2 linked regions of the Rubinisphaera italica genome follow. The protein of the gene in region 1 binds, or shares a complex with, the protein of each later gene. Links are inferred from orthologs where the notes say so. Each region holds a gene or a part of one and is shown in the gene's direction. Other genes may lie near its edges.

Evidence for each region.
Region 2: the proteins of Pan54_RS23605 (region 1) and Pan54_RS13855 are in contact, whole or in part, in a crystal structure (PDB 5UE9), measured with the Lactococcus lactis proteins. The link is inferred for Rubinisphaera italica from one-to-one orthologs. Residues at the interface, in WP_023189152.1 of Lactococcus lactis: Leu4, Gln5, Ala47, Ser48, Met49, Leu50, Leu51, Arg52, Arg53, Met95, Leu98, Arg223, Met224, Ala225, Cys226, Ile228, Gly229, Ala230, Cys231, Tyr232, Ala233, Val235, Glu236, His237, Asn243, His244, Ala245, Lys247, Glu250; in WP_025017116.1 of Lactococcus lactis: Gly25, Phe27, Phe29, Glu32, Tyr33, Lys35, Tyr36, Lys48, Phe56, Thr60, Pro61, Arg62, Val63, Ala64, Glu65, Thr66, Ala67, Ser68, Gly69, Met70, Ile74, Gln77, Pro223, Glu251, Phe274, Ala275, Pro277, Phe278.

What each region holds. Positions count from the first base shown.
Region 1 is NZ_SJPG01000001.1:6,156,916-6,168,164, forward strand. Bases 7,135-9,945 are described here. They hold Pan54_RS23605 (dihydroorotate dehydrogenase electron transfer subunit), read left to right. Parts: upstream 7,135-7,946; coding sequence 7,947-8,945; downstream 8,946-9,945. Other genes in these bases: lpdA (dihydrolipoyl dehydrogenase), read left to right, coding at 7,135-7,888; Pan54_RS23610 (flotillin-like FloA family protein), read left to right, coding at 9,012-9,401. Also shown: replication restart helicase PriA, read right to left, coding at 1-636; Pan54_RS23585 (DUF1552 domain-containing protein), read right to left, coding at 902-2,251; Pan54_RS23590 (DUF1592 domain-containing protein), read right to left, coding at 2,380-4,467; Pan54_RS23595 (2-oxo acid dehydrogenase subunit E2), read left to right, coding at 4,935-6,263; more of lpdA, read left to right, coding at 6,467-7,134; acs (acetate--CoA ligase), read left to right, coding at 9,951-11,249.
Region 2 is NZ_SJPG01000001.1:3,706,470-3,717,873, reverse strand. What follows is about bases 2,670-5,635. They hold Pan54_RS13855 (dihydroorotate dehydrogenase), read left to right. Parts: upstream 2,670-3,652; coding sequence 3,653-4,618; downstream 4,619-5,635. Other genes in these bases: trpS (tryptophan--tRNA ligase), read left to right, coding at 4,788-5,635; Pan54_RS13860 (hypothetical protein), read left to right, coding at 3,169-3,387; Pan54_RS13865 (HU family DNA-binding protein), read left to right, coding at 2,670-2,827. Outside these bases: Pan54_RS13875 (serine/threonine protein kinase), read left to right, coding at 220-1,689; Pan54_RS13870 (hypothetical protein), read left to right, coding at 1,805-2,290; more of Pan54_RS13865, read left to right, coding at 2,360-2,669; more of trpS, read left to right, coding at 5,636-5,771; Pan54_RS13845 (amidophosphoribosyltransferase), read left to right, coding at 6,259-7,851; Pan54_RS13840 (ThuA domain-containing protein), read right to left, coding at 8,092-8,976; Pan54_RS13835 (sulfatase-like hydrolase/transferase), read left to right, coding at 9,177-10,619; Pan54_RS13830 (phosphatidylglycerophosphatase A family protein), read left to right, coding at 10,855-11,373.

The sequences.
Region 1 (11,249 bases):
GTTCATTCGCGTTTCACGAATCGCGGTGAGGATGTTCTTCTTGAGCAAGGTATTGATGGGAGACGTTCCGCATCCAGCCGACTGAGTAATTTCGCCAACCGGCAGAGGTTCGCCGGCATCGAGCAGCACATCGATCACCGCTCGCTGCTTGGCAGGTAGATTCAAGTCTTCCAGATTTGGTAAGACCTCAGGATCGATTTCCACGAGTTTGACCTGCCGTGTCCCGGCACTTTTTTTGACAGCCGCGGGAATGACCGCATGCAGAACCTGTCCCCAGGAGCAAAGATAGTACTCGGCAATCCATTTCGTCAGGCCGAGCATTTTTGCGTCGGCGATCGGCTCACGATCGAGAATGCTGATCAGCTCTTTGACATTCTTCCGCTTCGCAATCGCTTCGGGGGGGCCCTGTTCGCAGCCAACACAAAAGCCGATAGTCGGACGATCTCCACGACCAAACGGAGCCTGCACGCGCTGGCCGGGACGAATCATTTCCCGTAATGCGGGCGGGACGAGATAGTGATACACGGTTTCCATCGGCCGATTGAACACGATCGCCGCAAACAACTGATCTTCCCGATCAGCCCGCTGCCATTTCAGCTCGGCGGCATCCTCAAATAAATTCTGTTGTCGGCTCACTCGCGATGACCTCGTGCCAGATCAGAATCTGGAAACGATATTCCTTTAGGCACATTGACGGATTATTAACTCGTTCAATTCATCTTAACGGTTAGCCGACTTACTGCCAGTCGCCGTAGTTCAACAATGCAATGAGTTGTTGCGTGAAATGCATTTTGTGTAAGCAAGTTCCTGGGGGCACGTCACAGAACGAAGTGAGGTCGTGGCAATAACGGATGACCACACTCTTGGCGATGCTCAGGGACGTGCTACCCATTGAAGAAATTTATCCGGCGATCAATGTAGCAATCGGTCCGGTGCTGTCGGCGAATCTTTTCATCGGCAGCCCCAGCAGTTGAGCCTGAGTCAGCCAGAGATTGGACAGCGGTGTCCCTTCCGGCATATTGATGTGCTGACCGGAATAAACGCGTTTTCCGCCTCCTGCAACAATAATCGGAAGGTCGTTGTATTGATGTGTGGAACCATCTCCCAGCCCGGAGCCGTATGTGAACAAGGTGTTGTCGAGCAATGTGGAGCCGTCGGATTCCTGAATTGAGTCCATCTTTTTGAGCAGATACACATACTGTTCCATGTGGAAGCGATCGACTTTCAGCAGGTCGTCAATCATTTTGGTTTGATTGTGCGACATCTGATGATGACTGCGAGGGGTGTCAAACAGACTTTCAAATTTATAAGGCGTGTCCCAGCGTTCAGGACCAACCATGAAGGTTGTGACATTGGTCAATCCGGTCTGCAGAGCAACCACCATCAAGTCACCCATCAGACGAATATATTCTCCGCGAGGCAGGTACGCTTCAGGAGGTTCATCCAGTTTAACCAGCGAGAGTTCCGCCTTCATTTTCTCCAGTCGATCCATCTGCAGTTCAATGGTACGGATCGACTCAAAGTACTCGGTAAATTTCTCCCGGTCGGCTGAGCCCAGTTGTTTTCGCATCGCGCGGGCATCTTCGAGGACCAGATCGGTGATGTCTCGATACTGATCAATTTCCTGAGTCGAAAACAGACGGCGATACATTTTTCGGGGATCGCGGATCGAAGGAGCCAGATGTCCGGTGCCGTACCAGGAGATGTTGTCGAAATAAATCGATTCTTTATTATCGCGATGACTGTTGCAGCTGAATTCGAGTGTCGGGAATGGAGTTTGAGTTCCAATTTGATCGGCGACGAGATGATCGAGAGTCCGATTCAACGGCCAGGCCGTCCCTTTTATGGTATAAGGTTCGGCACTACTCAGGTAACACGATGCACATTGGGCATGCACGTCAGTCCCTTGCTGGAACGTCCGATCCATGCCCGTAATCAGATTGATCTTCTGCTGAAACCCATCCAGCGGCTGCATTGTGGGAGTCAATTCCGTAAGTGGTTTGACGCTGAAGTTGGGATCCTGCTTTCCGAGAGAGGTCATCACATTTCCCAGGTTTCCTTTCGGGATGATGTCCTCTGCTTCTCCAGGAAAAAATCCACGACGCACAACTCCAATCGGCACATAAAAATGAGCCATGCGTTGTGCTACAGTTTTTGATGGAGCAGCCGAGCAGAGACTCTCCATCCAAGGCAGAGACAGAGCTGCCCCGCTCATGCCGCGAAGAAAATTTCGTCGTGTTGTTCTTCTCATAGGAATGTCTTTTCGTTTGAGGGTGGCGGCGTTCTTGAAGAGAAGCTCTTGGTTTGAAATCCTCGGTGGCTTCCGCGTATGCGGAGCGCCCCCGCCGCCCACTTTATGATCTCAAATTAATTGTAGTTCTATTCCAAGGCTATATGAGCCTTCGGACCGGATTTGCTTTGGAACGGTTCGCTGAAAACAATCTGTTTGATCAGGGATTGAAATCGATACTCATCTGCGATAACCGACTGTGTCATTTCATCGAGTGCAATCTGATCGGCTGCTCCGAGTTCACGGGCTAGTGCGTACGAAAGCAAGTGCCCTGCCAGTGCCCGGGTGAAGCGATCTTTTTCCGTCAGGATCGCATCCTTAAATTCGATCACATTGTTGAACTGATGCTGCCGAAATAATGTGCCCTGCATGTCGATCTCTCGACCATTCTCATACTCATCACGCCAGACTCCAATCGGATTATAATTTTCCAATGCAAAACCGAGAGGATCTATCTGCTCGTGACACCCCTTGCAGTCGGAGCGTTCCCTATGCAGCGAGAGCCGTTCTCTTAATGTCAAATGTTCTTCGCCTTCGGCTGGTTTTTCACCGAGGGCAGGCACATTGGCTGGCGGAGGCTCGGGAGGATTATTGAAAATCACGCCGGCAATCCACGCACCTCTGGTAATCGGTTGAGTTCGTTCCGGTCCAGAAGTCATCGTCATCACGGCTGCATTGGTAATCAAGCCTCCGTTCCGGCGATCGGTCACAGGAACTCGATGGAAGGTCAATGTTGTCACCTCATCCCGTTTCTTATCCACGGGCTTGGTCGCGAGTTCTCCGTAAGCCTCTTCCAGCAAGATCGACCGATAAGTGAAGTCGGAATCAATGAATTGTGTGATCGGCTGGTTTTCAATGAGTACCGTTTCGAACAGCAGCAGCGGTTCGAGCATCATGTGCATGCTGTCGCGATACTTTGAAAAATAAAAATCGGGATATTTCCCGCGATCCGGCACCGAAGAAATGATCCGCTCCAACTGTAGCCATTGAGAGGGGAAACTATCGCAGAATCGTTTGATTTTCTTATCTTTGAGCATCCTCTCCACCTGGACGTCAAGGACTTCTGGTTTGCTCAAGTCTCCGTTCGTCGCAAGTTCGAGCAGCATCTCATCGGGCAGACTCCCCCAGAGAAAAAAGGAAAGTCGAGAGGCGAGTTCAAAGTCATCGAGTAATTCCGATGTCTCATTAACATCAGTCTTATCGTAGAGATACAGGAAGTTTGGTGAAGCAATCGTCGCAGCTGCGACGGATTTCATCGCCTCAGGAAAGGGAACACCTGATTCAAGCTGATGCTGCACGTAGCCGATGTAACGCTCCAGTTGACTCTCGGCAACTGGCTGTCGAAATGCTTTGAAGAGAAATTTCTTGAGCCGATGTCTCACCTCCACCAATTGATCGACATCCGCTTTGGGAGCGGCAAAGAATTCTCGCCAGATGCCCACGTTTTTCGGTGTGAAATCAGGGCTCTCGACGATCGACTGCCCCAGCTTCAGAAATGCTTCCATCAATAGTGGTGATAGTGAAAGATGATCGCCTCGATTGTCGTAACCATGCTCTGCTCGAAGATCCTGCGGAAACGCGGCCACGCCCATCAGCCGTGGTTCGATCATTTGAGACTTCCCAAGCGGACGACACCCGACAGTCACAACCTCGGCCATTTTTCCCGTTTCGGGTTGAAAATAACCCTTGTGATCTCGCATCATTTTTTCTGGAAGAGTGAACACGATACACTTCAAATCAAACAGATCGACAACCGCATTGTTGTACTGAAAGCGGTTCATGCGGCGGATCGGTGTATGCAGATAGCGGCGTTCACTGGCGAGTGATTTGTGGAGCATGCTCTGAAACTGCATCACCAGTAACTGTCGATCTTGAGCAGCTAATTGAGGCTCATCTTCGGGAGGCATTTCCTGCAGATCGAGGACGTCGATCAGACTGCGTAACAGTTCACTGTTCGTTTTCAGATCATCGAGCGAAAGTTCCTGGAGATTGACTTCGCCGTAAATCTCCTCTTCTGCCCCATGGCACTTTACGCAATGCTTTTGGGTCAGTGACTGGAATGATTCTGAAAAATCTTCGGCAGAGTGCGTTGCGGAAGTGTTCAGCATCAAAACCAAAATCAGACTGGAGGCAATTGCAAGTCTCAGATTTTTGGCATTTAAAGCGGATTTCCACATATTGATATCGTTACCGAAATGGCTTAATTTTGAATGTAGACAAACGATCAATCAATATATTCGCATGCGAGTGTGATTGCAAGATGCATCTGACTTGGACAGTTTGGAATGGGAAGCCGAGTGGTTCTGTGTCGACACGCTTTTCGTCTGCGTTATGGTAGTTATACTTCTTTATGACGATGAATTATTGTTTAGACCATTTTCAAATGGTTTCTGCAGTCGCTTGGACACCAAATGTCCTAAAAACACTGTGTTTGCTCCTGCTAGACGCTGAAGTTAATTTTTGAATATGTTCTAGAAGATGAATCAATGAGATTTGATCAAGAGTCGAGACTTTGAGTTCGATTTAAAGAGAAACCTCATTTTTAATTTGCTCCATTGAGCGGGATTTATACTGAGAGACCAGACAATTCCATGCCGCATCGTGGTGTTGCAACTCAGACTATGCCTTAGAAAGACCATATCGGATGGCTATTGAATTCAAATTACCGGAAGTTGCCGAGGGTGTGACCTCTGCCGATATCGCAGAGATTCATGTTTCTGAGGGCGATACGATTAAAGCCAATCAGGTTGTCGCCGAAGTGGAAACCGAAAAAGCTCTCGCGGAAATTGAGTGTCCCCATGCGGGGACGGTCGTGAAGGTTCACGTCTCTGCCGGAGATTCGGTGCCAATCGGTGCGACGCTGTTCACCATTGAAGAAGGTAGCGGTGGCGGGAAGAGTGAAGAGAAAAAAGAGGAACCAGCCGCAAAGCAGGAACCGGAAACGAAAGAACCGCCCAAATCGGCTCCAGAATCCAAACCAGCCCCAACTCCGCCTGCTCAATCCGCCTCGCCATCTCCTGTAAAGGAAGTTTCGGCCACATCGGGCGATCAAGAAAATCGTCCCCCTGCCCCAGCTGGCCCGGCGACTCGCAGAATGGCCCGCGACCTTGGCGTCGATTTGTATCAAGTGAATGGGAGTGGACCTGGGGGACGAATCTCTCAGGAAGATGTTCAGGCTTACGTCAAAGCTCGATTAACTGCCCCGGCTGCGTCTGGTGGTTCCGGTAGCGGCCCGATGGCGGCTCCGGCTCTGCCTGACTTCAGCGAGTTTGGACATACGCATCGTGAAGCGTTGAACAAAATCGGCAAAATGGCCGCCCAGCATCTCTCGATGTCCTGGAATGTTATCCCACATGTGACACAGCAGGACATGGCCGATATCACGGATATCGAACTGGCTCGCAAGCAGTTCCTGCAGGGAACCGGCAAAAACGGTCCAAAGGTGACAATGACCGCCATCGCTGTCAAAGCCGCAGTGACGGCTCTCAAAACTTTCCCGAAATTCAATTCGAGTCTCGACCCCCAGACTAACGAAATCGTTTACAAAGACTATTTCAATATTGGGATCGCCGTAGATACCGAAAACGGTTTGGTTGTGCCTGTCGTGCGGGATGCTGATAAGAAGTCACTCTTGCAGATCGCACTTGAAGTAACGGAACTGGCCAACAAAGCCCGTGATCGCAAGCTCTCCATGAACGACATGAAGGGGGGCACGTTTACGATCACGAATCTGGGAGGCATTGGCGGAACCGGATTTACACCGATCGTGAGTTATCCAGAAGTGGCGATACTCGGAATGTCTCGCGGGCAGAAAGAATTGAAACTGTTCGATGGAGAACTCGAAGAACGACTGATCCTGCCATTGTCGCTTTCGTATGATCACCGGGTGATCAATGGAGCCGACGCCGCTCGATTCATTGTGAAGTTGTCCGCATTACTTTCCGATCCATTCACCCTACTCTCAGAATGTTAATGCGTTTTGTTCGTGAGTTGCATAGAAGAGGGTGATGGGGACGCTCTCGAAGAGAAGCCCCCGAAACCTATAACTCCGGGGGCTTCCGCTAAAGCGGAGCGCCCTCGCCACCCCGGGTTGAATTTTCCAGATCAATATCAAATTAGGTCCGCACTGCGGATCTTACAGAGCGGCTGATGTTGTCGCGTTGAGGAAATCGATTGATGTCAAATTCTGATTTACATGCTGAAGTTGTCGTTCTGGGAGCGGGTCCTGGGGGATATCCCGCCGCTTTCGAAGCAGCCGATAAAGGGAAAAAAGTCATTCTCGTTAACGACGATGTCGCACCCGGCGGTGTTTGTCTCAACCGGGGATGTATTCCTTCCAAAGCGTTGCTGCACGTCGCTAAGTTGCTCAATGAATCGAAAGAAGCAGCCGAGTGGGGCATCAAGTTTGCAGAGCCGGAAGTCGATCTGGATAAGCTGCGAGACTTTAAAAATGGAGTCGTGACTGGATTAACGGGTGGGATTCGTTCGCTCTGCAAAACTCGCAAAGTCGATTTGGTCGAAGCCAGAGGAAGTTTTCTTAATTCCAATGCGATGGAGCTGAAATACAAAGATGGCTCGACGGGCAAGCTCACCTTCGATATCGCCATCGTTGCTACAGGTTCGCTCCCCGCAATGCCCGGTATATTCAACATTGGCGATGAACGGGTGATGGATTCGACTGGTGCACTCGAGTTGAAAGATGTTCCCGAAAAAATGCTTGTCATTGGTGGCGGCTACATCGGTCTCGAAATGGGCTCCGTTTATGCCGCACTCGGTTCCGAAGTGACAGTTGTCGAAATGACCGATGGCTTGTTACCGGGAGCTGATCGGGATCTGGTGAAACCGTTGCAGAAACGATTGAGTCATCAACTCAAATCAATTTATCTATCGACGAAAGTGAACAGCCTCAAAGCAACGAAAGAGGGAATCGTCGCGGAACTCGAAGGGGCGGATGCCCCTGCCGAGATGACGTTTGACCGGGTTCTGGTCTCTGTCGGACGCCGTCCGAATGCCGGTAATATTGGCCTGGATAAAACAAAAGTCAAAGTGACCGACAAGGGCTTTATCGAAGTTAATAAGCGTCAGCAAACAAGCGATCCTGCCATCTATGCAATCGGAGATGTGGCTGGCGAACCGATGCTCGCTCACAAAGCGACACGCGAAGCGAAAGTCGCAGTCGATGTCATTCTGGGAGAACCTGCTGAGTTCGATTGCATCGCAATTCCGGCAGTAGTGTTTACTGATCCCGAACTCGCCTGGTGTGGCATTACGGAAGCGGAAGCTCAACGCGATGAGCGGGAAGTGACCGTTGTTCGTTTTCCCTGGGCAGCTTCTGGTCGTGCTCAAACAATTTCACGCACGGAAGGTTTAACGAAGTTAATCTTCGATCCCAAAACCGAGCGAATTCTCGGCATGGGAATCGTCGGCCCGGGAGCAGGTGAAATGATTGCCGAAGGCGTTCTGGCTGTCGAAACAGCAGCAGTTGCTCGCGATATCGCGGAGAGTATTCACGCTCATCCAACCCTTTCGGAAACCGTGATGGAATCGGCTGAAGGATTGTTCGGACAGGCAACACACTACTTCCGACCAAAGAAATAGGTGTAGGTCAGGCACTGCCTGACAACAAAAAAGTTGGCACATCAAATAGGAACAGCGGGTGGCGGGGGCGCTCTCAAAGAGAAGTCCCCGAGGCGTTAATCATTCGGGGGCTTCCGCTGAAGCGGAGCGCCCCCGCCACCCCATTTCCAATGATGTCGAGTTTGCGGATCGGAAAGTTGGGAAACGAATGATAAGTGAATCGACGTGTGCAATGCAGTGTCGGGCGAAAGTGATTTCACTCGCTACGCTCTCTCAGGAAAACTATCGCGTTCGGCTCGAATGTCCGGAACTGGCTCAGGTCATTCTTCCGGGCCAGTTCTTCATGCTTCGCTCTCCCGATCGTACCGATCCCCTGCTCGGTCGGCCTTTTGCTCTTTACGATACGTATCTGGAAAATGGTAAACCAGTTGGGATCGATGTCGGGTTTCATGTCGTTGGTAAGATGACCGCACTTCTTGAAGACGTTCAGCCCGGTCAGAACCTGGAAATCTGGGGACCACTCGGCAATGGGTTTCCGGAATTGGAGACCAAACATCTGATTCAGGTCGCTGGTGGCATTGGATATACTCCGTTTGTCGCAGTCAGCCGGGAAGCCTTACTGCAGAAAAAGTATGGGCAAACCCAGCGGACAGGAATTCGAGCAGAACGAGCTTCCCTCATCTACGGAGTTCGCTCGGCCTGTTTTCAGGCGAATATGGATGACCTTTCCGATCTCAACGAACTTGACATTCAAATCTGCACCGAAGATGGTACCGCCGGTCATCATGGACTGGTAACCGATCTACTCAAACCGTTGCTCGAATCCGGATCAGCAGACGATCAAGTCGTACTGACATGTGGCCCGTTGCGTATGATGCAGGCGGTTTCAGAACTCTGTTCGAAATATGATGTCCGCTGCTGGGCCTCTCTGGAAACCCCAATGGCCTGTGGATTTGGGGCCTGCTTCAGTTGTGTCGTGCCCATCAAAACGGGCGAGGGTTCGTGGGACTATCGCCGCTCCTGTGTCGAGGGGCCGGTCTTTCCTGCCAAGGATATACTCTGGGGAGATATTTCCTGACAATCTGGTATAGTGATGGGCAGTTGAACACATTTGACTGTTCGTAAATCAGCGAAGGAAATCACAATGCCGCCTGAGCAAATCGTGATGATCGTGTTTTTGGTGATCGTGCTGATCATAGGCTTGATCATTCTTCTTTTGTTCGCCAATTTATTTCGCCTATGGCTCCAGGCGACCATGTGCGGAGCAAAAGTCTCACTCTTAAATCTAGTAGGCATGAAGTTGCGACGATCAGATTGCAAGCATGTCGTCAATATGATTTGCATGGCCAGGCAATGCGGGCTCGACATTCGCAATGACTACATCGAATCAGCCATCATCCAGGGAGCCGATGTTCAAACGGCTTTGATCACTCTGCAGCGTGCGAAAGAACGCGACATTGAGTTGAGTTGGGAAGATGCGATTTCCGAAGACACTCGCCGGCGAATCGTCGAAGCAAATCAACTGGCCGATTGAAAGCTCCTCTGCGAATTCTGCCGATATCGCCTGCCATATAATATCCAAGTTTTATTCGTGAGATGAAGCACAACTGACGAATCAGCTCCGCCACTAGCCGCCATACCGTCCAATTCCCGAAAACTCAGCGAATCAGAAAACTGAAAATTTGCACAAGCTATAAAGCTCTGTATCGTTAGGAGTACGAATTGAAGCTGATTGCCTGTTTTTGTGCAGTGTGTGATGGCGCGATCTCGAAGAACAGCCCAGAACTTTGGGGGCTTCCGCTGAAGCGGAGCGGGCCCGTCTCCCACTGTTTAATAAGCTCCGGTAAGTGGTGCGGGCTTTACCGGTTAGCGTGATTCCTGAATTGTGTAGTCATTTGTGTTCCACGCGGCTAAGCGGATTTCGTTGACGTTTGCGATCAATCGCTTTACTATCGGTCGATAGATCAAATTCTACCGATTTCAATTCAGGATTAGTCCGTACGTCAGGCACAGCCTGATCGACTGCTTACGACTTTTATAATCTCTTCAGATTGACAATTCAGACAAAATAACGGAGCTGCGTATGTCCGCCTCGGAATCTGGCAATATCGAAAGTGTTCTGCACGAAACCCGCGTTTTTCCACCTCCCGCCGAATTCACACCTCGGGTCAGCTTTAAGACGGAAGAGGAATACGAGCAGGCCTGGCAGCACGCCAAAGACAATCCCGCTGAATTCTGGGGCGAACTGGCTCAGGAAAATCTGACTTGGTTTGAACCGTTCACCTCGACGATGTCTGGTGAAATGCCAGAAACGAAGTGGTTTGAAGGGGGCAAAATCAATGCGAGCTATCAATGCCTGGATCGGCATATTGAAGCTGGCCATGGCAACAAAGCGGCTATTATCTGGGAAGGGGAACCGGGTGATACTCGCGTGCTTCGCTATCAGGATTTGCATCGGGAAGTTTGCCGGTTTGCCAATGTTCTGAAACGCATGGGGATTGAAGCTGGCGATCGCATTACAATTTACATGCCGATGGTTCCAGAACTGGCCATCGCGATGCTCGCCTGTGCCCGGATTGGTGCGACTCACTCAATCATTTTTGGCGGCTTCAGTGCCGATGCCGTCGCGGATCGAAATAACGATGCCGAAGCCAAACTAGTCATCACTGCCGATGCCGGCTGGCGTCGTGGCAAAGAAGTGCCGTTGAAAATCGCTGTCGATGAAAGTCTGGAACGCTCGCCGACGGTTGAAAAGGTGATCGTCTATCAACGCACAGGAGCCGACGTGACGATGGTTCCCGATCGCGATTACTGGTGGCACGAGCTGATGGAAAACGAATCGGCTGACTGCCCGGCTGCCTCACTCGACAGCGAACATCCACTCTTCATTCTGTATACCTCCGGAAGTACCGGAAAGCCGAAAGGCGTGATGCATACCACAGCCGGATATATGCTCGGCGCTCAGATGACGACCAAATGGGTCTTCGATTTATCACCAGAAGATACGTACTGGTGCACGGCAGACATCGGCTGGATTACCGGCCACAGTTACATCGTTTACGGTCCGCTCGCAAACGGGGCGACCACCATGATGTATGAGGGCGCTCCTAACTGGCCGGATGAAGGCCGCTTCTGGGAACTGGTCGAAAAATATCGAGTCACCCTTTTCTATACGGCTCCGACTGCCATTCGCGCCTTCATGAAATGGGGTGATCAATTCCCTCAGAAAGCTGATCTCTCCAGCCTGCGATTGCTCGGAACCGTCGGCGAGCCGATCAATCCGAAAGCCTGGATGTGGTATCATACGGTCATCGGGGGCGAACGTTGTCCGATCGTCGATACCTGGTGGCAAACCGAAACGGGCGGCATCATGATTAGCCCG
Region 2 (11,404 bases), 2.5 Mb from region 1 along the record:
CGCCACCCCAAAGTGAATTTGACTTAATTACGATTTGTTAGACGTTCTTGGATAAGTTTGTGCAGTCATCTCTTTCCTCAGGCTTATAGCATGGCTACGATGAATTTTTTATAATTGTTATACTTTCCTGTGACAGATGCACAATCCTCTGATGAGTCTGCAGTGCGGGGACCTCTTCCGCAGACATTAAGAGGCTGATGAGAGAATAGATACGGACTGATGGATTTCAGCTCATCGAAGGGACTGGCCAAAGAACTTGTTGTCATGCGGCTGATCACTAAAGATCAGGCGAATGCCAGCCTGCGTAAACTGGGTGGCAAGAATAAGACCGGCTCCGACCTGCTCGATGTGATGCTTGAAACGTCCGTACTCACGCCATTTCAGGTTGAAAGTATCAAACGACTCGATACCGATGTGCTCATTCTGGGTGGCTGTAAGTTGCTCTATCCCAATGCCGCAGGAAGTTTTGCACGGGTGTTTCGAGCAGAAGAAATTGAGACTGGAAAAGTCGTAGCCGTCAAATTGCTTCGGCATCGATGGGTTAATGATCCCGAAACAGTCGATTTGTTTCGGCGCGAAGCTGAACTCGGGATGAAACTGAAGCATCCGAATATCGTGCCGATTCACAGTGTTGGTTCTGAGAACGGCTATCACTTTTTCATCATGGATTTTGTTCAGGGAGGCAATCTCAAGGATTTCGTACAGATCCGCAAACAGATTGAACCTGCAGAAACCGTGAAATATGCGATTGATATGGCTCGAGGTCTCGAGTATGCCCTCAAGCTCGGGTTTACGCATCGCGATTTGAAAATGACCAATGTCGTTTTCAGCGTCGATGGGTCGGCCAAATTGATCGATTTCGGTTTGGCAACCGATGACGAATTGCTTGAAAAAGTTGGTGATGGAGGCGTCCAGCATGCTCTCGAATATTCGACACTGGAAAAGAAAACCGGAGCCCCCCGTAACGATCCCCGTAGCGATTTGTTCTTTCTGGGAACCATCCTTTATGAAATGTTACTGGGAGAACCGCCTTATCCTCGAACTCGCAGTCGAGAAGAACGCAAACAGATTACCCGCTATCGAAATATTCGTGCACTGAGCGATGCAATGCCCGGCTGCCCGAGGCAGGTTTCATTTATTATTGATCGTCTACTTCACATCAATCCTGATGAACGTTATCAGTCCCCGACCGAATTACTAACCGATTTGATGGAAGCAAAAGCTAAGCTCGATATGACTGCGGCGGCTCAGCAGAAAGATGAGGAATCGGGAGAATTGGAACTGCCTGAGGAAGTGATTCTGATGTGCATCGAACGCCGCCCTCGTGAGCAGGATGTCCTGCGAGATTATTTCAATCGGCATGGTTTTCGGGTGCTCGTTATTTCTGATGTCGAACGAGCAGTCAGGCGGATAAATACTGATCCGCCTCACATCGTTCTGTGTATGACGACCCTTCGGAATGGAGAAAATCTACAGGATGTCTACGAAGATTTGATTGCTGCTGTCTCGATCAAACGCATTCCGACCTTGATGATGGTTGCGGATGTGGATGCCGATCACAAAATACCAGCAGGTCGCGAAACCATTATTCATCTTCGTCCACAGCCAATGGCCTTAAGGGATATGCGAAAAGAATTAACAATTGTCGGTCAGCAGGCGGGGATTATTCCTAAAGAAGTCCCGAAATAATTTCTTTGGGCGAGTCGAGTCAGTAATGACTCGTACCCACCCGTCGCATGACTGCGCCAGCTCACCTGATTTCCTTAGAGTTGTAACAAACCTCAAATCTAACGCCTAATGCCTAATGCCTGACACCTTCGAACAAGAAGTTCTCGCTGTCTACGACTGGGTCGATGCCCAGGTCGCTGCTGCCAGTCCACGTTGTGATATCAGTGGACGATGTTGTCGGTTCAAAGACTATGGTCACAAACTCTTTCTAACCAGAATCGAAGCGGACATTCTGTTCCGTAAGGAACTGCCTACTGAACACAATACCCCTGAAAAAACGGCTCGCGAAGCGGTCAACCAGGCCTGCCCATATCAACACAAAGGCTTATGTACGGCTCGGGAAAATCGTCCGACGGGGTGCCGAATCTTCTTTTGCGACCCAGCTTATGACGAAAAATGCTGTGAAATAACCGAAGCAGCGATTCTGCAACTAAAAAAATTACATGAAAAGTATCATAAGCCATGGGAGTATAATGAGTTATCTCATTTTTTTGACCAGTCGAATCGTGAATTCCTATCCAATGAGCCCAATGAGCGGGTTGACAGTAAATCCTCACTGTGAATACACTTAGATCGCTCCCGGTGTGGGAGGGGTTGTTTGCAGTCGAGCCAGGATAAGGGATTTTCAGCCGTGACTAAAAAAGAGATTGTGAAGGCGATTTCTGAAGAACTCGGCCTGACGCAATTGCAAACGAAAGCGATCGTGCAGAAGACGTTCGAGTCGATCATCGATACGCTGGTGGAAGATCCCAAGCATCGCATCGAACTGCGTAACTTCGGCGTTTTTGAAGTGAAAAAACGTGCCGCCCGGAAAGCTCGTAATCCCCGCACGAATGAACGGGTCGATGTCGAAGAGAAGTACGTCGTGACCTTCAAGCCGGGCAAAGAGATGGAAGAACGCGTCAGCCAGCTGATGCTCGATAAAGAACGCCAGGCCGCTGAAAGCGAAAACGTTTCTGCATCAGCAGAAATCAGTCCTTCGACTCCCATTGAATCGACTCCAACTGCACCACTTTCCGATGTGCCACCAGAAAGTTCACCGGCTGAAGAGATTGCAGAAATCGAATCTCCACCGGTTTCTTCGCCTTATAATCAGTAGGCTGAATCTACTTAATGCAGATGCAAGTGGCACAGACATTCCTGTCTGTGCTTTTTTTGTTGGATAATTGCTTTTTGGTCAGTCGTGTGTCAAAGAGTGGACATGCAGTCACGCTCTGTCTCCATCAACATGGCAAAATCGGAAAAATCGGCATATTTTACCTGATTCGATTCACTATGAGTTTCCGTAAAGACGATATCAACACCAGAGAGACATCCTCTGTCGAGGGGTAAATTATACGTCATCAGCAATTCTCTGTTGGAATTGTGAAACGCCCCCCAGATTCAGACTGACTGTGTGCAAACGAGATGACATCGTTTGTGTGTTGCATGGAGGCGACAATGCGGAGATTCATTTGCATCCTCATACTGGTTGCGATTGCCGGGACTCAGGTCGGCTGTTTTGTACCGATCTGGTCGGCAGAACGCGACCGCCGAGCACGCCAATTGATCTATCAATCTGAATCCTTCCGGCACGTTCCCAATATCTGGGAACGCATCTGGGGTTTGGATATGCCCGATCTGGCGACACCGTACCGAACTCACGGCGGCGTGATCTAGAGCATTATGCATGTGCAAACACTGGTTCATAATGCTCCGGCGAACCGAGCCAGTCATGGCTCGGGTTTTGCCATGATCATTGTTCAGTGATAGTAGATAATTTCCAGCCAATATGGGCCTGGCGCGACTTCATTTGTATCAGTACAAGTCGGGCGATACACTTTGGCTGTGAAATCACTTGAGAATCATTAACGCTCAGCGTGTTTATTCACGTTGAGCGTTTTTTTGATTCTGCAGCAGTACCTGACCGACAGTAATTGAATCCGTGACTGATACTTCCCTGAATGTGACCTTGGGACGACTTCGTCTCCGAAATCCAATCCTGACCGCGTCCGGCACGTTCGGATATGCACGGGAAATGGCTCCCTTCGTCGATTTCAAAGAGCTCGGCGGCATCATCCCCAAAACAGTCACCCGGGAAGCCCGAATTGGAAATCCGCCGCCTCGCACTATCGAAACTGCATCGGGCATGCTCAATTCTATCGGGCTCGATAACGACGGACTTGATGTCTTCATCCAGAAGCATATCCCTTACCTGCAGGAACTCGATACGGCTGTCATTGCGAATATCGCCGGTCGAAGTGTCGAAGATTACCAGACGATGGCCGCAAAACTGGCACCTTTCGAGAAGCTGGCGGGGCTCGAACTGAATATCTCCTGTCCGAATGTAAGTGGTGGAGTCGATTACGGTACAAATCCCGAATCGACGGAAGAAGTTGTGAGAGCTGTCCGCAATGCGTGCGATCATCCCATCATCGCCAAATTGACGCCCAATATCACGAATATCGTCCCGATTGCCGATGCTGCCAAACGAGGCGGAGCCGATGCGGTTTCACTGATCAATACTCTCCAGGGAATGGCGATTAACTGGCGAACCCGAAAACCGATTCTCGGAAACATTATGGGCGGTTTGAGTGGACCAGCTATCAAACCTGTTGCATTACGGATCGTTCATCAAGTCAAGCGAGCCGTTGATATTCCGATTATTGGTGTCGGAGGCATATCAAGCATCGATGATGTGATGGAGTTTCTGGTCACAGGGGCTTCAGCAGTGCAGGTCGGCACGGCTACTTTTTTCAATCCCTCTGTCAGTGGCACATTAACGCAACAACTACGCAGTGTGATGCAGGAACAAGGTATAGAACGTCTCGAAGATTTCATCGGAACCTTACGCATCGACCAGCAACCGCGATCTCCTGTGATGGAATCGACCAATATTGCCAAAAATTAATTTTCCGACTGAATCATTAGCACGTATCTCGTGTCTGACATATTACATGGGTGGCGGGGGCGCTCTCGAAGAGAAGCCCCCGAAAAGTTGATACGTCACGGGGGCTTCCGCTAAAGCGGAGCGCCTCCGCCGCCCAATCATCACTACTAATAAAGCAGCGAAATTACCGATGCGAGTACTTTCCGGCATTCAACCGACAGGCCGATTTCACTGGGGCAACTATTTTGGTGCCATCCAGCAATACATCGCTCTGCAAAACAACGAGCAAGCTTTCTACTTCATTGCTAATCTACATGCACTGACTACAGTTCGCGATCCAGCTCTCCTTCAGGAATACGTCTGGGAAGCAGCGGTCGATTTGTTGGCATTGGGTTTAGATCCTGATCAGGCTAGCCTGTTTGTGCAGTCTGATGTGCCGGAAATTTCTGAGCTGACTTGGTTGCTGATGACGGTCACTCAAATGCACCTCCTCGAAAAATGCCATGCCTATAAAGATAAGAAGGCCAAGGGGATTGCAGCCGATGCCGGTCTGTTCACATATCCTGTTCTGATGGCTGCCGACATTATTTTGTACGACAGCGATGTCGTTCCGGTTGGGAACGATCAGGTACAGCACATCGAAGTGACCCGGGATGTGGCCCAGCGATTTAATCATCTCTACGAAACTGAAGTGTTCGTATTGCCTAACGCAAGTGTGCTCGATCAGACCGCTAAAGTTCCCGGCACCGATGGCGAGAAAATGTCGAAAAGTTATAACAATACCATCGAAATCTTTTTGCCAGAAAAGAAGCTGAAAAAGAAGATCAATTCGATCAAAACCGATTCCAAAGCCGTCGAAGATCCCAAAGATCCCGAGTCCTGCCCGGTTTATGCTCTGTATCGTCTGTTTGCGGATGAGCAACATCAGCAGGAATTGGCAGAACGTTATCGAGCCGGTGGAATGGGATACGGTGAAGCTAAAAAACAGGTGTTGGATGCTGCTCTGGAGTACTTCGGCGAGGCTCGTGAAAAACGACTGCAACTCGAAGCGGATCCCGATTATGTTCGAGATGTCCTCAAAGCCGGAGCAAAAGCCGCCAGGGAGAAGGGCCGTACTGTTCTGGAACGTGCCCGGGATGCCTGCGGTCTGAAACAGTTTGCGACTGGTCAATAGATATTTGAACAAAGGTTGGCTGGGGGCGTAGCGAAGCAAAGCCCCAGAGTTGCAGACATAAAATTACAAGCACGAAGCGCAAGCGAGTGTGTCCACTAATGCCGTTTAGACACACTCGCTTGCGCTTCGTGCTTGTATTCTCAACATCAAATCATTTCACTCGTTCCCAAGGAGGACCTTGGGAACGAGTACAACATGACCTGCTCATGGTGGACTCCTGATCGCCAAGAATCTCCCAGTCCGAAAAATTCACACGAAATTCTTTGAGAATCTGAGGGAATGGGGATAGGGAACTGGAAACAGAATGGCGCATGGGTATGATAAAGTTGTATGCGAGAGATACCATCAGTTCTTTGCAGCTGCTGCATAAAAGTACGATCCGTAGCCGATTGCACATCAAAATCTGAGTTTTGAATTCCTCCGGCTGCTCGAATCCCATTAAAATGGGCTCCCCTGATTATCGCTGACTCTTTCGGAACGTAAATTCATGGCCGAACTGTTTCACGAATGTGGCATTGCTGCGGTTTATCATCTCATTCACGATGATGTCTCCCCGCTTGTCCCAAATAACGACCAGAATCAAACAGCCGCTTTGATTCCTCGCCTGCTCCTCGATATTCAGAATCGAGGTCAGCTCGCAGCCGGAATGACGAGCTACAACACCGAGCGAAAGCAGCTCATCCGCACTCATAAAGATATTGGCGGAGTGAATGAAGTTTTCCGACTGGGACGCAAAGAAAAAGCCGAGCAACTGATCAAAGAGTACAACGGACGAGCCGCCATTGGCCACGTTCGCTACGCCACCTGCGGCACCGATGACCGCAGTTATGCACAACCGTTTGAACGTTCTCATGTGCAAAAATCCAAATGGTTCAGTTTTGGATTCAACGGCCAACTGGCCAACTATCAGAAACTTCGAGAGCAAATTGAAGAACAGGACGATTTCCATCTGGCTCGTGAAACCGATACGGAAATCATTATGCATCTGCTCTCTCAGGATTTCTCAATTCATGGCCGAGGCGATCTCGTCGGCACCATGAGCCGCATGAGTAAAAAACTCGATGGTGCTTATAACATTGTCTTCCTTAATGCTCGCGGCGATATGTTTATTGCTCGCGATCCTCTTGGCATCCGTCCAGTCTGTTATGCGATTGATGGCCCGATGTTTGCCGCGGCCAGCGAAAGTGTCGCGCTCTGGAATCTCGGTTTCGACAATTCCAGCATACGCACTCTTGAACCGGGTGAAATGATTCTCGTTCAGCATGGTCGCATCGAAAAACATCGATTTGCCGAAAGTCCTCGAAAAGCACATTGTTTCTTCGAATGGATCTACTTCGCCAACGCCGCCAGCTCTCTCGACGAACGCAGCGTCTATCTTTCACGAACACAACTCGGCGTACATCTGGCCAAGCAGGAAAGGCTGGAAATCGACGAAGATACTATTGTCGTTCCCGTTCCGGATACCGCCAAGTCTGCTGCTTCTGCGATGGCCTACGAACTGAATATTCCGTGTCTGGAAGGTTTGATGCGAAATCGTTATGTCGGGCGAACATTTATTGAATCGAAAGATCGAGCCGACAAAGTCCGCCTGAAATTCACTCCGCTCCCAGAAGTCTTCCGCAATCGCAAAGTGATTCTCGTCGAAGATTCGATCGTCCGCTCGACGACAATGAAAGGACTGATCGATCAAATCCGAGTTCGTGGTGGAGCCAAGGAAATTCACGTCCGCGTTGCCTGTCCGCCGATTATCTCTCCCTGCTTTTATGGCATCGATATGTCCAACATCGGCGAATTGTTCGCACCGAAATTCATGGACGGCCCGGAAATGACCCCGGCTATCGAAGCAGCGATGGCGAAAAAACTGGGAGCCGACTCCTTGCGATATCTTCCAATTGACACATTGCACGAAAGCATTGGCATCGAGGAAAGCTCACTCTGTCGTGCATGCGTCAATTCCGAGTATCCGACCGAAGCAGGTCGCGAACTGTATCAGCTGGCTCTTGAATACAAAGACGATCCTGAACGTGCACAAAGCGAGCGGGCTTATGATGTTCAGACTTTGATGTCGACGCGGTCTTAAAACTATGTATTGCTTAGTTGACTGTAGCAACCTGTCCTTCTCCATGGGGAGCGGTGTTCTTTCCTTCTCCTTGGGGAGCGGTTTCCTTTCCTTCTCCTTGGGGAGAAAGTGGCCGAAGGCCGGATGAGGGGGGCGCTTCGATGTTTTTATTGTAATCAACATCGATTGCCCCTCGCCCTAACCCTCTCCCGGAGGGAGAGGGGACTTCGAGATTGAGAAGAACGCTGATTGTGAACCCACTCAATTCTTCTTTTCAAACTTAGGATCTGGTTTTGCTTCGATAGGCCCGATCACGATCGGCTTAACGCCCGTGCCTTCATAACCTTTTTCCGGTTTACCGTTTTCCTGCAGGTGATTGGTTGCCCAGAGGACGCCTCGGGAAACAACATCCAGCCAGACGTCGGTGTTCATGGTCTCGTTATGATGTCCCAGTGAAGTACCGAACATTTTTGTGCCACCGAATTGATTCGACCAGATCACCACCATGTCACGTTCATTCTCCGCACTGTAAGCAGTGGCCAGTGGCGTGCAGTTCTCCCAGATTTTATCGATCTGATAGAGCTCACCGTTCGGTGTTTCCCATTTCTCTGGAAACGCTTTCATGATCGGATTATCAGGAGCCTGATTCACGACATCGAGGGAAAGTTTGGCTCTGTCGTGACGAACGGAAGTCAGTCCGATTGCTTCTCGCCAGGAGTCCGCCCCTTTAGTTGAGTTGCGGTAACTGTGTAATGCACAGTGAATGAAGACGCCTGGTGTTCCGCCATAGTGAGCAGCCGCAACCGATTTCACAAATTCATCATCTGTCACACCACCAAAACATTCGTTGTGGACAATGATTTCGTAATCCTTGGCCCAGCCTTCCTTTTCGTAGACAGAAACCTTGTGATCTTTCCCCGAACCTCCTTCGTGGACAATATCCCAGCTGATACTTAATCGTTGGCTTAAACCTTCGGTAATGATTCGTTTCTGATTTTCGTAATCGTGACAGCACCCTCCAGTGATCAAGAGACCTTTCAGTTTGGTTGGGGCTTTCGTTTTAGTATCGTCTGCAATCACACGATTTGAAGTTGTCAAATTCAGACAGGCCGTAAGCAGGAGTATCAGAAGAGGAATTGATCGCATGTAAAATCCTTTGTTCAACAATGATTTTGATATTTGGTTTGAATAGTGACTGACTTTCAGACTCCCTATCATTCCCAGAAGGACTCAAGAGTGCAACTCATATGAAGTGATCCTGTTGTGTTGACTCGCTCGGCAGTCTTTCTCATGATGAAATCGAAAAGACAAACGCCAAAATCCAGATAGATTGAAACGGAGCCTTAATGCGATACTTGTATATGATGATCGGACTATTTTTTGGCATAGCCAATATCGCTCAGGCTGCTGACAAGCCAAACATCCTTTTTCTATTTGCTGACGACCAACGAACAGACACCATTGGCGCCTGGGGAAATCAGCATATTCAGACTCCCAACATCGACAGCCTCGTCGAACAGGGATTCAGTTTCCGCAACAACTACTGCTTTGGCTCCAACAGTGGAGCCGTCTGTATGCCGAGCCGGGCGATGTTGCATACGGGCCGCATGTGGATGCACTCCAATAACAATATGGATGGCGAAGTCACACTCGGCGAACTTTTGCGGGAGCAGGGGTATGAAACCTTTGCGACTGGCAAATGGCACAACGGCGGGAAGTCGATTCTAAGAAGTTTCGAGCACGGCCAGAATGTTTTCATGGGAGGCATGTCCGACCACACTCGGGTTCCACTCTCAGATATTCAGGATGGCCAGCTGATTTCCCGCGGGATCGCCAAAGATGGTTTTTCGAGTGAACAATTTGCCGACGCAGCGGTTTCATTTTTGAAAACTCAGAGAGGCGAGCAGCCATTCTTTGCGTATGTCGCATTCACATCTCCTCACGATCCTCGGAATCCGACTGAGAAGTATCGTGAAATGTACTACAACAATCGCCCGCCTCTCCCGGAAAACTTCCAACCACAGCTCGACTTCAACAATGGCAATCTGGTCATCCGCGATGAAATGCTGGCTGCCTGGCCGCGAGAGAAATCGGTCATCAGCGATCAACTTTGTGAATACTATGGCTTAATCACTCACATGGATAAGCAAATCGGTCGCATTTTGAAAGCTCTCGATGAAATTGGACAACGTGAGAACACCATCATCGTTTACGCAGCCGACCACGGCCTCGGCATGGGTAGTCATGGTTTACTTGGAAAGCAAAACGTCTTTGAACACAGCATGAAAGCCCCTCTCATCTTTGTCGGCCCCGGAATTCCTCAGGGGAAATCGAGTGAGGCTTTTACCTATCTCCTCGACATCTATCCCACGCTATGTGGTCAACTTGAAGTGGAAGCTCCAGAACGAGTAGAAGGAAAAAGTCTTTCAGGAATTTTCAAGGGCGAACAGAAATCGGTACGCGATTCTATCTTTCTGCCCTATCAGAACACTCAACGGTCCGTCCGTGATGAACGCTGGAAGCTTTGCGTTTATCCACAGATCAATTTTCAGCAGCTGTTCGATCTGAAAAACGATCCTCACGAAATGCATAATCTGGCGGAGATTCCAGAATACGCCATGCAAAAATCAAAAATGCTCGAACTGATGAAAACCTGGCAGACAGAAGTCGGAGATGAGCAGACGTTAACCGTCAAAAATCCTCAACCCAAAACCAAAGACCTTACAGGCCATCCACGCAAACCCGATGTCCATCAGCCCAAGTGGATTGTCGAAAAATACTTCGACTAAGTCCTGTCATCTTAACCCGAAGCGTCAGCGAGGGGACGGCTTAAGTTAGTAATTTCGGCTAAACGTTCATCAGTAAACCGTTATGTCTTTTGAAGCAATAAAAGTCTGAATATTAACTGTTTGTACACACTCCAACCGGTGTTCTCATTCTCTGGATCCATGCTAAAATGCTCAATTGATTCACAGATTGTGACAGACAAGCATTTTGTTATAGCACGTAGAAATCGTTTCAGGAATGACTGAACCAATTATTGCCGATCAATCCGTCCGTCACCGTTCCATTCGTGATGGTCGGGTCTGGCTGGCGGTCGGCTTAGGAACCGGCCTCTCTCCATTTGCTCCAGGAACATTCGGCACAATTCTCGGCTTGCCACTCGTCTGGGGCTTAAGCAGTCTGGGTGTGATTGGCCTCTGGTTAATCCCAGTGACAATTCTGCTCTTTGCTGTAGGAGTGCCAATTTGCAGTTCAGGAGCCAAGCACTTCGAACGCAAAGATCCGCCGTGGGTCGTCTTTGACGAAATCGCGGCTTTTCCCATCCTTTATATTCTCTCGCCATTTACAATTACGACGGCAATCCTCGGCTTCATCATCTTCCGCTTTTTCGACATCCTCAAACCCTGGCCGATCAAACGCTTCGAAAAACTCGCAGGCGGCGTCGGCATCATGATCGACGATACGATTGCTGCTGTGCATTCGATGATTGTCCTGAAGATCATCCTCATGATTATTGCCAGCGGTTACGTCGTAAGTTGATCAACACTGACAAGCACGAAGCGCAAGCGAG